Regions from separate parts of the Janibacter sp. UYMM211 genome, predicted to be linked through region 2. Evidence: riboswitches for the same ligand, from Rfam matches in the RefSeq annotation. Region 2 holds a riboswitch; each other region holds the start of a gene.
The links. A riboswitch is a leader RNA that binds a small molecule or an ion and turns the genes downstream of it on or off. The one in region 2 is predicted to bind S-adenosylmethionine.

Region 1: another riboswitch for S-adenosylmethionine. It lies ahead of ABIB53_RS08600 (aminotransferase class V-fold PLP-dependent enzyme); the one in region 2 lies ahead of ABIB53_RS01210 (bifunctional o-acetylhomoserine/o-acetylserine sulfhydrylase).
Region 3: another riboswitch for S-adenosylmethionine. It lies ahead of ABIB53_RS11255 (putative leader peptide); the one in region 2 lies ahead of ABIB53_RS01210 (bifunctional o-acetylhomoserine/o-acetylserine sulfhydrylase).

What each region holds. Positions count from the first base shown of each region.
Region 1 is NZ_JBEPOY010000002.1:727,878-732,067, forward strand. It holds gene ABIB53_RS08595 (ribonuclease J) at 1-169, shown strand, start outside; gene ABIB53_RS08600 (aminotransferase class V-fold PLP-dependent enzyme) at 315-1,631, opposite strand; SAM riboswitch class IV at 1,672-1,784, opposite strand; gene ABIB53_RS08605 (prepilin peptidase) at 1,877-2,521, opposite strand; gene ABIB53_RS08610 (FtsK/SpoIIIE family DNA translocase) at 2,649-4,190, shown strand, end outside.
Region 2 is NZ_JBEPOY010000001.1:268,390-272,579, forward strand. It holds gene ABIB53_RS01200 (hypothetical protein) at 1-572, opposite strand, end outside; gene ABIB53_RS01205 (hypothetical protein) at 569-892, opposite strand; gene ABIB53_RS01210 (bifunctional o-acetylhomoserine/o-acetylserine sulfhydrylase) at 1,239-2,582, opposite strand; SAM riboswitch class IV at 2,599-2,714, opposite strand; gene ABIB53_RS01215 (hypothetical protein) at 2,760-3,185, opposite strand; gene ABIB53_RS01220 (hypothetical protein) at 3,178-3,528, opposite strand; gene ABIB53_RS01225 (DNA-3-methyladenine glycosylase family protein) at 3,582-4,190, shown strand, end outside.
Region 3 is NZ_JBEPOY010000004.1:16,831-21,020, reverse strand. It holds gene ABIB53_RS11265 (MATE family efflux transporter) at 1-237, shown strand, start outside; gene ABIB53_RS11260 (alanine/glycine:cation symporter family protein) at 342-2,027, shown strand; SAM riboswitch class IV at 2,168-2,283, shown strand; gene ABIB53_RS11255 (putative leader peptide) at 2,315-2,419, shown strand; gene ssuE (NADPH-dependent FMN reductase) at 2,590-3,171, shown strand; gene ABIB53_RS11245 (ABC transporter substrate-binding protein) at 3,171-4,190, shown strand, end outside.

The DNA.
Region 1 (4,190 bases), on a different contig from region 2:
CTTCGAGCAGGTGCGTCCGAAGATCGTCTCGGCGATCCAGGACGCGACGGCGAAGGGGGTCACCGACCCCCACCAGCTGCAGCAGGTCATCCGCCGCGCCGTCGGCGGCTGGGTCGGCGGCAAGATCCGCCGCCGCCCGATGATCATCCCGACGGTCGTCGAGGCCTGAGGCGCACCCCTTCGCCCCGGCACCCCCGAGCTAGCACACCCCCCGAGCTACCACACCCCCCGAGCTACCACGCAGTACTGGTCGTCATCACGACCAGTACTGCGTCGTAGCCGGGTCGGTAGCCGGAGGCGGGCGGAAGGGGGAGTCAGCCCCGCGGGGCGAGGGAGCGGACCGCGGCGACGAGGCGGTCGACGTGCTCGGGGGAGTTCGCCAGACCCAGGCTCGCGCGGACCGCGCTCGTGCTGCTCGAGCCCTGCCGCGCGAGGAGGGCGTCGACGAGGACGTGGGCGCAGAAGCGTCCGTCGCGCACCCCGATGCCGTGCTCGTCGGAGAGCCGGCGAGAGACCTCCTGCGCCGAGCGGCCCTCGACGGTGAAGGTCACGACCGGCGCCCGGTCGTGCGTCGGCCCGAAGATGGAGTGCGTCTGCACCCCGGGGATCGCGTCGAGCCGGCTGACCAGGCCCCGCCCGAGGGTCTCGTCGAGCTCGGCGATGGCCTCGCGGTGCTCCTCGACGACCTCGCACGCGACGGCCAGGGCCACCGCGCCGAGGACGTTCGGGCTGCCGGCCTCGTGGCGGGCGGGCCCGATCTGCCACGTCGTGTCCTCGTCGGAGACCGCGGCCGTCGCACCGCCCCCGGCGAGGTAGGGCTCGGCGGCGTCGAGCCAGTCCGAGCGCCCGACGAGCACGCCCGCGCCGTACGGGGCGTAGATCTTGTGCCCCGAGAAGGCGACGTAGTCGAGCTCCTCGAGCGCGAGGTCGACGGCGCGGTGCTGGACGAGCTGGGCGGCGTCGAGCGCGACCCGGGCGCCGTGCCGGCGGGCGACCGCCGCGATCTGCGCGACCGGCCAGTACTCGCCCGTGACGTTCGACGCGCCGGTGACGACGACGAGCGCGTCGGCGGTGCGCGAGGTCCGCAGCGCCGCGTCGACGACCGAGACCGCCTCGGCCGGGCTCGAGGGCACGGGGAGGCGGACGAGCTGCTCGGCGCGCCACGGCAGGATCGTCGCGTGGTGGTCGGAGCCGAAGACGAAGACCTGCGCGTCCTGCGGCACGACCGAGGCGAGGAGGTTGAAGGAGTCGGTGGTGTTGCGCGTGAAGATCACGTGGTCGTCCGCGCGCGCGCCGACGAAGCGGGCCACGACCTCGCGGGCCTGCTCGTAGCGCGCGCTCGTCACGCGCGAGGCGTAGCCGTTGCCGCGGTGCACCGACGAGTACGTGAGGCTCGCCTCGTCGACGGCGGCCTTGACGGCGACGAAGGCCGAGGTCGAGGCCCCGTGGTCGAGATTCGCGTACTCCACCTCGGCGCCGGACTCGAGCGGGCAGACGAGCCCGTCGGAGACGAGGGCCGGGGTCGACGGCGCGCTCGGGCGGGGTCGCAGCTGGTGCACGGCCGCCAGCGTCGGCTCGGCGGGGCGGGGGAGCGTCGGCGCAGCGGCCGGGGCGAGAGCGGTGGTGGACATGGCATGCCTCCCATGAGGTCTGGGACCTCGGGGCAGCCGGGGTCCGCGCTTGCCGGCGTCGTCTGGCGTCGGCCAGGTCGTCACCCGGAGCACCCCACCGCGGAGGAGGGTTGCCGACCAGCGAGCCGGGGCTTGACGCTGGCACTCATGACCTTGGCCGCGACGATAGCAGCGGGTCGGGGAGCGGCGTCGAGCCCGTCCGGCCCCGTCTTGTCTGCTGAGACCTGGGCGGGGGAGGGGCGTGCTCAGGCGCGTACGAGGAGCGCGAGGACCGCCCCGAGCACGAGGTAGGGGCCGAAGGCGAGGTGCGTGGCCCGGTCCACCCGGCGCAGCACGAGGAGCACGAGCGCAGCGGCACCGCCGAGCGCGAAGGCCGCGTACACGCCGATGGTGAGGGTGCTCCACCCGTACCAGCCGAGCAGCGGGGCGAGGGCGAGCACGAGCTTCGCGTCGCCCATCCCGATGCCGCGCGAGCCGAGGACGAGGCTGACGAGCACGAAGGCACCGCCGACGCCCGCCGTGGCGACGAGCGCCCGACGCAGATCGTCCCACTGCCCGGACGTCGCCGCGGCGAGGGCGAGGAGCGCGAGGACGGCGGCCGCGAAGGGGAGCGTGAGGGCGTTGGGCAGCCGGTGGACGTCCGCGTCGACCGCGAGCAGGAGCAGGCCGACCGGGGCGAGGAGCGCGGTCGCCGCCGCGGCGGCGAGCGGCTCGTCGCGGGAGACCCAGACGAGGGCGGCCGCGAGCGCCGGCACCGCCGGCACGAGCCACCCGTGGGCGGGCAGCGGAGCCGTCTCGTCGGGGCGTCGGTAGGTGCCCGAGCGGCCCCACCTCCACGCGAGGGGCATGCCCACGAGCGCGACGGCGAGCGCGACGAGGACATGGGGCACGCACGCAGGGTATGCGGGCGCCGGTGGCTCTCCCCGGCGCCGTCCACACCCCCGTCGCCCGGGATCGGTGCGCCCTGGTGCGCGTGTGACACGTGTGAAAGGGGTGGCGATCGCCTAGCCTGCGAGCATGGCAACACGTAACGGCACCCCCGCGCGCCCGCGTGGGGGATCCACCCGCGCACCCGGTCGCACGGCCGCGACCAAGGGCCCGGGGCGGTCCACGGGCACCAAGGCCCGGTCCTCCTCGCGCTCCTCCGGCCGCACCGGCTCGAAGGGGTCGGGCACGACCTCTGCGAAGGGGGGAGGTCTCCCGCTCCCGCTCGCCGCCGTGCGCAGCACGTGGATGGGAGTCGCCGGCGCCGCCGGCGCCGGTGCCCGTCGGGTGGGCCACCAGGCCGGCCAGATCGAGCCCGAGCACCGTCGTGACGGTCTCGGCTTCACCCTCGTCGCGCTCGCTGTCGTCGTCGCCGCCGTCGAGTGGTGGGGCCTGCAGGGCGGGCTCGCCGATCTCGTGCACGCCGTGGCCGCAGGGACCTTCGGCCGCGTCGCCTACGCCCTCCCGCTCGTCCTCGTCCTCGCCGGGTGGCGCCTGCTGCGCGGCGCCGACGACGCGACGAGCGCCCGGCTCGGCTTCGGCCTGGCCCTGCTCTCGCTGTCGGTCTGCGGTCTGACGCACATCGCCCGCGGCATCCCGCAGCCCCCCGACGGCGCCGGCCCGATGCGCGACGCCGGCGGCATCGTCGGCTTCCTCGCCTCCGACCCGCTCGCCACCGGGCTCACCGTGTGGCCGACGGCGATCATCCTCGTGCTGCTCGGCACCTTCTCGCTCCTGCTCGTCACGGGCACGCCCCTGCACGAGATCCCCACCCGGGCCGCCTACCTGCGGGCCGTCTTCACCGGCGCCCCGCCGCAGCCGCACAACGAGGTCGAGAGCACGCCGGCGGCCGCCCGTGCCGTGCAGGCCGCCCGCAAGCGCCGCTTCGACGAGCTCGACGAGCGCGACGGCGACACCGCCTTCGACCAGGCCGCCCAGGTCTCGCCCGCGGAGAAGGCACGCCGCCGGCGGGCCGCGAAGGCCGAGTCCGACGCCGCGAAGGCGGCCGAGGCCGCCGCGGCAGAGGAGGCCGCCGCCCCGGAGGCCCCGGCGAAGGGGGGCCCGCGCCCCGGCGAGAAGCGCTCGACCGGCAACGGCGTCGTCGCCCCGGTCGCCAAGGACAAGACCCCGCTGCAGGCGCCCCCGACGACCCAGCTGCCGCAGCGCGTCGAGCAGCTCGCCCTCGCCGGCGACGTCACCTACACGCTGCCCGACTCGGCGGCGCTCAAGGCCGGCTCGCCGCACAAGGAGCGCTCCGCCGCCAACGACCAGGTCGTCGACGCCCTGACCAACGTCCTCGACGAGTTCGGCATCGACGCGCAGGTCACCGGCTTCCACCGCGGCCCCACCGTCACCCGGTACGTCGTCGAGCTGGGCCCCGGCGTCAAGGTCGAGCGCGTCACCGCGCTCAGCAAGAACATCGCCTACGCCGTGGCCTCGGCCGACGTGCGCATCCTCAGCCCCATCCCGGGCAAGTCGGCCATCGGCATCGAGATCCCGAACGCCGACAAGGAGATGGTCTGCCTCGGCGACGTGCTGCGCAGCGACGTCGCACGGACCAACGAGCACCCGATG
Region 2 (4,190 bases):
CTCTCGAGCGCGTCGTAGCCGCGCGGGTCGGCGAGATCGGTGCACACCTCGTCGAGGTCGGCGGCGAGCACGGCCTCGTCGCGCCGGGCGTCCTCGCTCGCGGCGGCGTAGGCGCTCTCGTGGGCGAGGACCTCGCGGTGGGCCTCGGCGCGTCGGGCCCGCAGCGCCTCCTCGGCCGGGTGGGGTGCGTAGAGGGCGAGCTGGCGGTCGATCTCGGCCAGGGTGCTGCACGTGCGCTCGTGCGCAGCGGCCGTGCGCTCCATCTCCTCCTGGGTGGTGCGCAGCGTCCGCGAGTAGCGGGTGATGCTCTCGCCCGCGCCGCCCATGCGCGCCCCGACCTGCCGCAGGATCACCGGGACGTCACCCACCTCGCGGGCGAAGGTCTCGCCCGACGGCGACTCCCATACCCCGTGAGTGCTCACCTGCCCGAGGAGCTCGGCGACGAGCGCGACGTTGTCCTCGACGGTCGTGAGGTCGCTGCCGAGGGCGGCGACGGCGTCGGTCGCGGCGAGGTCGACGCGGTAGGGGTCGAGCGCGAGGATGTCGCGCGCGGTCCAGTCGTAGCCGGTCACAGGGTGCCGACCTTCGTCCCGCGCTCGAAGGTCGGTGTCACCGAGCGGCGCACCATGTCGTCGGTGTCGACGTAGCAGGCGCCCGCGGAGCGGGCCAGGCGGGCGAGCGAGGTGAGCTGAGCGCACAGCGTGACCCGGGCGTGCTCGAAGTCGCCGTAGACCCGGTCGACCGCCTCCTCGGCCACCCGGTCGACGAAGCCGTGGTCGACGTCGCCCGCTCCCCGCGTCTGCGCCGACCGCTCCTCCAGGTGGGTCGCGATCTCCTCGAGCCGGTCGCCGAGCGCGGCGATCGCCTCGGCGCTGATGGTCAGCCGTGTCATCCCCGAACGCTAGGTCGACCCGCCACCCCGGCCGACCGAGTTGTCCACAGGCCCTCGTCGGTCGAGGTGCGAGGGCGCCTGCGCCCGAGCCTCGAGACCACCCGAGACGTTCGCACCTGCTCGGGTTGCAACCAGCGCTCGCGCCAACATCTCGGGAGACCACCCGAGACGTTCGCACCTGCTCGGGTTACAACCAGCGCTCGCGCCAACATCTCGGGAGACCACCCCAGACGTTCGCACCTGCTCGGGTTGCAACCAGCGCTCGCGTCGACATCTCGGGCGGGCCCAGCCCGCTGACGACGAAGGGGGGACCCACCACCGGGTGGGTCCCCCCTTCGTCATGACGTCAGCTCGCGGCGCGCTCCTGCGCCTCGCCCGCGGCCGCGGCGAAGCCCCGCTCGAGGTCGGCGACGATGTCGTCGACGTGCTCGATGCCGACGGCCAGGCGCACGAGGCCCGGCGAGACACCGGCCGCGTAGCGACCCTCGTCGCTGCCCTGGCTGTGCGTCGTCGACCACGGGTGGATCGCCAGGCTGCGCACGTCGCCGATGTTCGCGACGTGGCTGTGCAGGGTCAGCCCCTCGACGAAGCGGCGACCCGCCTCCTCGCCGCCGACGATCTCGAAGGTGAGCACGGCGCCAGCACCCTTCGGCGCGTACTTCTGCGCGAGGGCGTGGTGCTTGTGGTCGGGCAGGGACGCCCAGGTGACGTGCTCGACCTGCGGGTGACCGACGAGGAAGTCGGCGACGGCGCGCGTGTTCTCCAGGTGCCGCTCGATGCGCAGCGAGAGCGTCTCGATGCCCTGCGCGACGAGGAAGGCGTTGAAGGGCGAGACCGCCGAACCGAGGTCGCGCAGCAGCTGCACCCGCGCCTTGAGGATGAAGGACAGGTTGGCCCCGAAGGCGCTGCCGACGCCGAGGTCCGGTCCGTAGCGCAGCCCGTGGTAGCTCTCGTCCGGCTCGTTGTAGGACGGGAAGCGCTGCGGGTGCAGCGCGTAGTCGAAGGTCCCGGCGTCGACGATCGCACCGGCGATCGTCGTGCCGTGCCCGCCGAGGTACTTCGTCGCCGAGTGCACGACGACGTCGGCGCCGTGCTCGATCGGGCGCAGGACGTAGGGCGTCGCGACGGTGTTGTCGACGACGAGCGGCAGCCCGAGCTCGTGGGCGACCCCGGCGACCCCCTCGACGTCGAGGATCTCGCCGCTGGGGTTGGAGATCGTCTCGCCGAAGAAGAGCTTGGTGTTCTCCTTCGCCGCGTCGCGCCACTGCTGGAGGTCCGCCGCGTCCTGCACGAAGGTCACCTCGATGCCGTAACGGGGCAGGGTCGAGCCGAGGAGGTTGTACGTGCCGCCGTACAGCGCCGGGCTGGCCACGACGTGGTCGCCGGCCTCGGCGACGTTGAGGATGGCGAAGGTCGTCGCGGCCTGGCCGGACGCGACGAGGAGGGCGCCGACTCCCCCTTCGAGCGCGGCGATGCGCTGCTCGACGACGTCCGTCGTCGGGTTCATCAGGCGGGTGTAGATGTTGCCGAGCTCCTTGAGCCCGAAGAGGTTCGCGGCGTGCTCGGTGGAGTCGAACTGGTAGCTCGTCGTCTGGTAGATCGGCAGCGCGCGGGCGCCGGTCGTCGGGTCGGGGCTCTGCCCGGCGTGGATCTGCTGCGTCTCGAAGTGCCACGTCGTGGGGTCGGACATGAGGGTTCTCCTGGTGTCATCGCGCTTGACCGTGGGCGGGTGCTCACGGACCAGGTCGTCTCCCGGGGCACCCCACCGCGGATGGAGGGTTGCCGACCAGCGAGCCGGGGCTTGACGCTGGTGCTCTTGACCTGCGGGCAGGCTAGCCCGCGTCCTCGCGGCGCGACAGGGCGCGTCTCAGGATGTGGTGGGCGCGCCCGCCGGGGCCGTGCGGCGCAGCCACCACAGCCCGACGAAGGGGAGGACGAGCGGCAGGAAGCCGTAGCCGGAGCCGAAGTGCGACCACACCGTCTTGTCCGGGAAGAGGTCGGGCGCGAGGTAGGACAGCGCCCCGACGAGCAGGACGCCGACGGCCTCGACCGTGATCGTCGCGGAGGCGACGGGGCGCCGGTCGGTGAGCAGGGCCCACGTCGCGACGACGTAGACGAGCGCGGCGAGCGCGCTCAGCAGGTAGGCCAGCGGCGCGCGGTCGAAGTACTCGAGGACCTGGAGGGTCGAGCGGCCCGTGGCCGCGAGCGCGAGGGTGCCGTAGGCGATGACGAGGAGCAGACCGGGGCCGCTGCGCACCGGACGGCCGGTGCGCTCCCCCGTCGCCTCACGCATGGACGGTCCAGATCTGCTGGATGCGCAGGGTCATCACCGCGACGACGAGGGCGCCCCCGAGGACGGCACCCATCGCCCAGCGCGACTTCTCCTTGATGGCGAGGTACGCGAGCGCCGGCGGCACGAGCGGCAGGGTGACCGCGTACGCGGCCATCGTCGGCCCCTCGCCGGGGGTGCGGACCTGCCCCGCGACGACGCAGGCGACGACGGCCTGGACGACGAGGAGCAGCTCGACGACGGCGGCGACGAGCAGCAGCCGGTCGTCGATGACGCGGTCGAGGGCCGTGTAGGCGCCGGCGACCACGGCGAGGACGAGGGAGGCGACCAGGACGATCGTGGTCAACGGCACAAGCACGAGAGCCAAGGGTAGGGCCTGCTCCTGGGCAGGATCGACCCATGCCCGCCGACCGCGACACCCGCGAGCACGTCGGCGGCCCCGTCACGGTCGACACGACGCTCGGCTACGAGCCGCCGCTCGACTGGCAGGGGCTGCTCGACTGGTACCGCTACCACGCGCTCGACGGCGTCGAGGTCGTCGACGACGAGCGCTACCGGCTCGCGCTGGCGCTCCCTCACGGCTCGACGCTCGTCGAGCTGCGCGACGACCCGGGCCAGGACCGGCTCGCCGCCCGGCTCGAGCTCGCCGACGCCGCCGACCACGACGCGGCCGTCGCCGTCCTGCGGCGCATGCTCGACCTCGACACCGATCCCGCCGAGGTCGACGCGCACCTGCGCACGGTCCCGGTGCTCGCTCCCCTCGTCGCGCGGCGCCCGGGCATCCGGCTGCCGGGCACCCCCACCCCCTTCGAAGCGGTGCTGCGGGCGGTCACCGGTCAGCAGGTGAGCGTGGCCGCCGGGCTGACCCAGCTGCACCGGCTCGTCGCCGAGGTCGGCACGCCGAGCGCGCAGGTCGGCGCGCTGCAGCCCTTCCCCGGGTCCGCGGCGGTGCACCCCTTCGGCACCGGGTGGTACCACGGGACGCGGTCACGACGACGGGCGCTCGAG
Region 3 (4,190 bases), on a different contig from region 2:
GACGGCATCCTCATCGGGGCCGGCGACGGGCGCTGGCTCGCCGGGGCCTCGACGGTCGTCCTGCTCGCCTACGTCCCGCTCGTCCTGCTCGCCCGCCACCTGGGCCAGGGGCACACGGCGACCTCGGCGATGGTCGTCCTCTGGGTCGCCTTCAGCGGCTTCATGCTCGTGCGCTGGGCGACGCTGTGGTGGCGCCTGCGCAGCGACGCCTGGCTCGTCACCGGCGCCCACCGCTGACCCGGCCGCGCGGTCGCCCGCGACCCGGAACCCGGGTCACAGCCGGGCAACGTCTCGGTCTCACCCGTTGATCTGCGCCCACGACTAAGGTTGCGTGGATCGGCATGACCCCGCCACAAGCGTCGTCCGTCCTGCCCGTCCCTGCCGCTGACAGCGGTGGCCTGCGAGGATTCGAGGAGGCGGTCAACGACGTCGTCGGCCCCTTCGCCGACTGGCTGTCCTCCGTCGTCTTCTACGCCGTCCCGCTCCCCGGGGGCTCCGAGCTGCCCCTCGTCGTCCTCTGGCTCGTCGCCGCGGGCGTCATCATCACGGCCTACCTCGGCGTCGTGCAGGTGCGCGGCGCGCGGCTGTCCCTCGAGGTGGTCCGCGGCAAGTTCTCGCGCCCGGACGACCCCGGTGAGATCACGCACTTCCAGGCTCTCTCGTCGGCGTTGTCCGGCACCGTCGGCCTCGGCAACATCGCCGGCGTCGGCGCGGCTCTCGCCCTCGGTGGGGCGGGTGCGACCTTCTGGATGGTCGTCTGCGGTCTGCTCGGCATGGCGACGAAGTTCGCGGAGTGCACGCTTGGCGTGAAGTACCGCACCGTCAACCCCGACGGCTCGATCTCCGGCGGCCCCTTCAAGTACCTGCCGGTCGCGTACGGCCGGTTCGGCCGGGTCCCCGCCGCGATCATGACCGGCGCCTTCGCCATCGCGATCTTCTTCTTCGGGGTCGGCGGCGGCAACATGTTCCAGGCCAACCAGACCTTCGCCCAGGCTCGCGAGGTGACCGGTGGCGCCGACGGCTTCCTCGGCTCCGACGGGTCCGCGCTCGTCTTCGGCCTGGCCCTGGCCGCGCTCATCGGCGCGGTGATCCTCGGCGGCATCACCTCGATCGCCGCGGTGACCTCGAAGCTCGTCCCGGTCATGGGCATCGGCTACGTCGCGGCGTGCCTGCTCGTCATCGGCTCGAACATCAGCCAGGTCCCCGGCGCCCTCGGCGACATCGTCAGCGGCGCCTTCACCCCGGAGGCCGGGCTCGGCGGCCTCGTCGGCGTCCTCATCGTCGGCTTCCAGCGCGCGGCCTTCTCCAACGAGGCCGGTCTGGGATCGGCCCCGATCGCGCACTCGGCCGTGAAGACCACCCGCCCCGTCTCCGAGGGCTTCGTCGCCCTCCTCGAGCCCTTCATCGACACGGTCATCGTGTGCACGATGACCGCCCTGACCATCGTCATCGCGAACCCGCCGTCGTGGCGCGAGGGCATCGACCAGGTCAAGGCGGGTGGCGGCGCGCCCGACGGCGTGCTCCTCACCAGCGACGCCTTCGCCACCTTCCTGCCGCAGTTCCCGGTGATCCTCGCCGTCATGGTGGCGCTCTTCGCCTTCTCCACGCTCATCACGTGGAGCTACTACGGCGAGAAGGCCTGGGAGTACTTCTTCGGCCCGTCGCGGCCGAGCCTGCTCACCTACAAGCTGATCTTCGTCTCCTTCACGGTCATCGGCACGGTGCTCACCTTCGGCTCGGTGCTCACCCTCACCGACGCCTTCCTCTTCATGTGCGGCTTCATCAACCTCCTCGGGCTGTACTTCCTCCTGCCCGAGCTCAAGAGCGAGATGCGCGACTACCTGGCCGACTGGCGCAGCGGACGTCTCTACGAGCTCGGCGCCGCCGACGAGGCCGAGCTGAGCGCCATCCGCGAGGAGCAGGGCAACACCGGCGACCTGCCCCAGATGCGCACCGACTCGGCTCACGACAGCGGGCTGAGCATGGAGGAGCGCGCCCGCGGCGGGGCCCGGGCCGACGAAGACTGACACGCCCGACCCACGTCATGACGAGGACGACCCGCCGGCACACCGCCGGCGGGTCGTCCTGCGTCCGTAGGCGGTCCGAGATGCGAGACACCAATCCCTACTGTTGCGATAGGACTTGATCGCGCGCTAGGTTCCTCGCAGGTCATGAGCTCCAGCGCCAAGCCCCGGCTCGCTGGACAGCAACCCTCCATCTCGCGGTGGGGTGCTCCGGGTGAGGACCTGGCCCCTGCCGACGTGGCAGGGGCAAGCGCGAGGCCCCACGGCCTCGAGACGAGGACGGGCACCACATGAGCACCGACACGACCCGCACCACGGGCCGGCGCAGCTGCCGGCACGTCGAGCGACGGCACGTCGACCTGCTCCGCGTCAGCAGCGCGCTCTGTCGCCGCTGACGCAGCAGACGTAGCACCCCACCATCGACCGGTCGCCCCGCGGCCCGGTCAGCGTGGCGTGCCCGTCACCCCTGACCCAGCGCCCCTGGGTCGCCCGCACCCTCACCGCACCACGGCCGTCCGGTACCCGCCGACGTCCGACGACCCCCCATGCCCAGGAAGGCATCCCCATGGCTCTCGTCGCCACCATCTCGAGCAGTCCGTCGACGACATCGCGCACCGACGGCGTGCTCACCCACCTCTCGCGCTGGGTCCAGCGCGCCGGGCATCTCACCCTGCCCGTCGTCCTGCGCGACCTGCCCGCCGAGCCGCTCCTGCGAGCCGACACCACCCACCCCGACGTCGCCGCCGCGGTCGCGACGATCGCGAGCGCCGACGCCGTCGTCGTGAGCACCCCGGTCTACAAGGCGGCCTACAGCGGTCTGCTCAAGACCTTCCTCGACCTGCTGCCCCAGGACGCGCTGCGCGGCAAGGTCGTCCTGCCCGTGGCCACCGGAGGCAGCCCCGCGCACGTCCTGTCCGTCGACTACGCGCTGCGGCCGGTGCTGGCCAGCCTGGCGCCGAGCGCGATCACCCCCGGATGGTTCGTGCGGGCCGACGAGGTGCACCTGCTCGACGGCGGTGAGATCCTCCTCGACGAGTCCGCCGCCGCCCCCCTTCGCGAGGTCACCCGGGTCTTCCTCGACGGCGTCGCCGGGCGATCGCTCGTCGCGGCCGCCGACCGCGCGCACGGCGTGGAGCGGGCGGCCTGATGCGCACCACGACCCGCCGCTCCGTCCTGTCCGCCGGCGCGCTCCTCGCCCTGACGACGAGCCTGGCCGCCGGGTGCGCCCTGCCCACGAGCGACGCGCAGTCGCAGGAGGAGGGAGCGCACACGACCGTGCGCTACCAGGGCAGTGCCAACGCCGTCACCTGGCCCGAGCTCGCCGACGACCTCGGCTACCTCGATCGCGTCCAGCTCAAGTACGTCGGCGCGACGACCAGCGGCCCGCAGGACATCCAGTCCGTCGCGACCGGTCAGACCGACATCGGCGGCGCCTTCTCGGGCGCCATCGTCAAGCTCGTCGAGGCGGGCTCCCCGATCACCGCCGTCGTCAACTACTACGGCTCGGACGCGAGGTCCTACCAGGGGGTCTACGTCCGCAAGGACAGCGCCATCCGCCGGCCCCGCGACCTCGTCGGCAAGAAGATCGCGGTCAACACGCTGGGCGCCCAAACCGAGGCGGCGATCGACACGTGGCTGACGACGTCCGGGCTGTCGCAGAGCGAGATCGACCAGGTCCAGCTCGTCGTCCTGCCGCCCAACGACACCGAGGAGGCCGTCCGACGCGGGCAGGTCGACGCCGGCGCGCTCGGCGGGATCCTCCAGGACCACGCGAAGGCCCAGGGCGACATCCGTGAGCTCTTCCGCGACACCGAGGTCGTCGGACCGATCAACGGCGGGCAGTACGTGCTGCGCGACGACTTCATCGCGCAGCACCCCCAGGCCACCCGAGAGCTGACGACCGGGGTCGCGAAGGCCATCGAGTGGGCCCGCACGACGCCCCGCGCCGACGTCATCGCCCGCTTCACCCAGATCGTCGAGGCGCGCGACCGCAACGAGACGACCGCCAACCTGCGGTACTGGAAGAGCACGGGCATCCCCGCCCGCGGCGGGGTCATCAGCGACACCGACTTCACCCAGTGGTCGGACTGGCTGGAGAGCAGCGGCATCGTCGCGGCGGGCGAGCTCGACCCCTCGCAGATCTACACCAACGAGTACAACGACCTC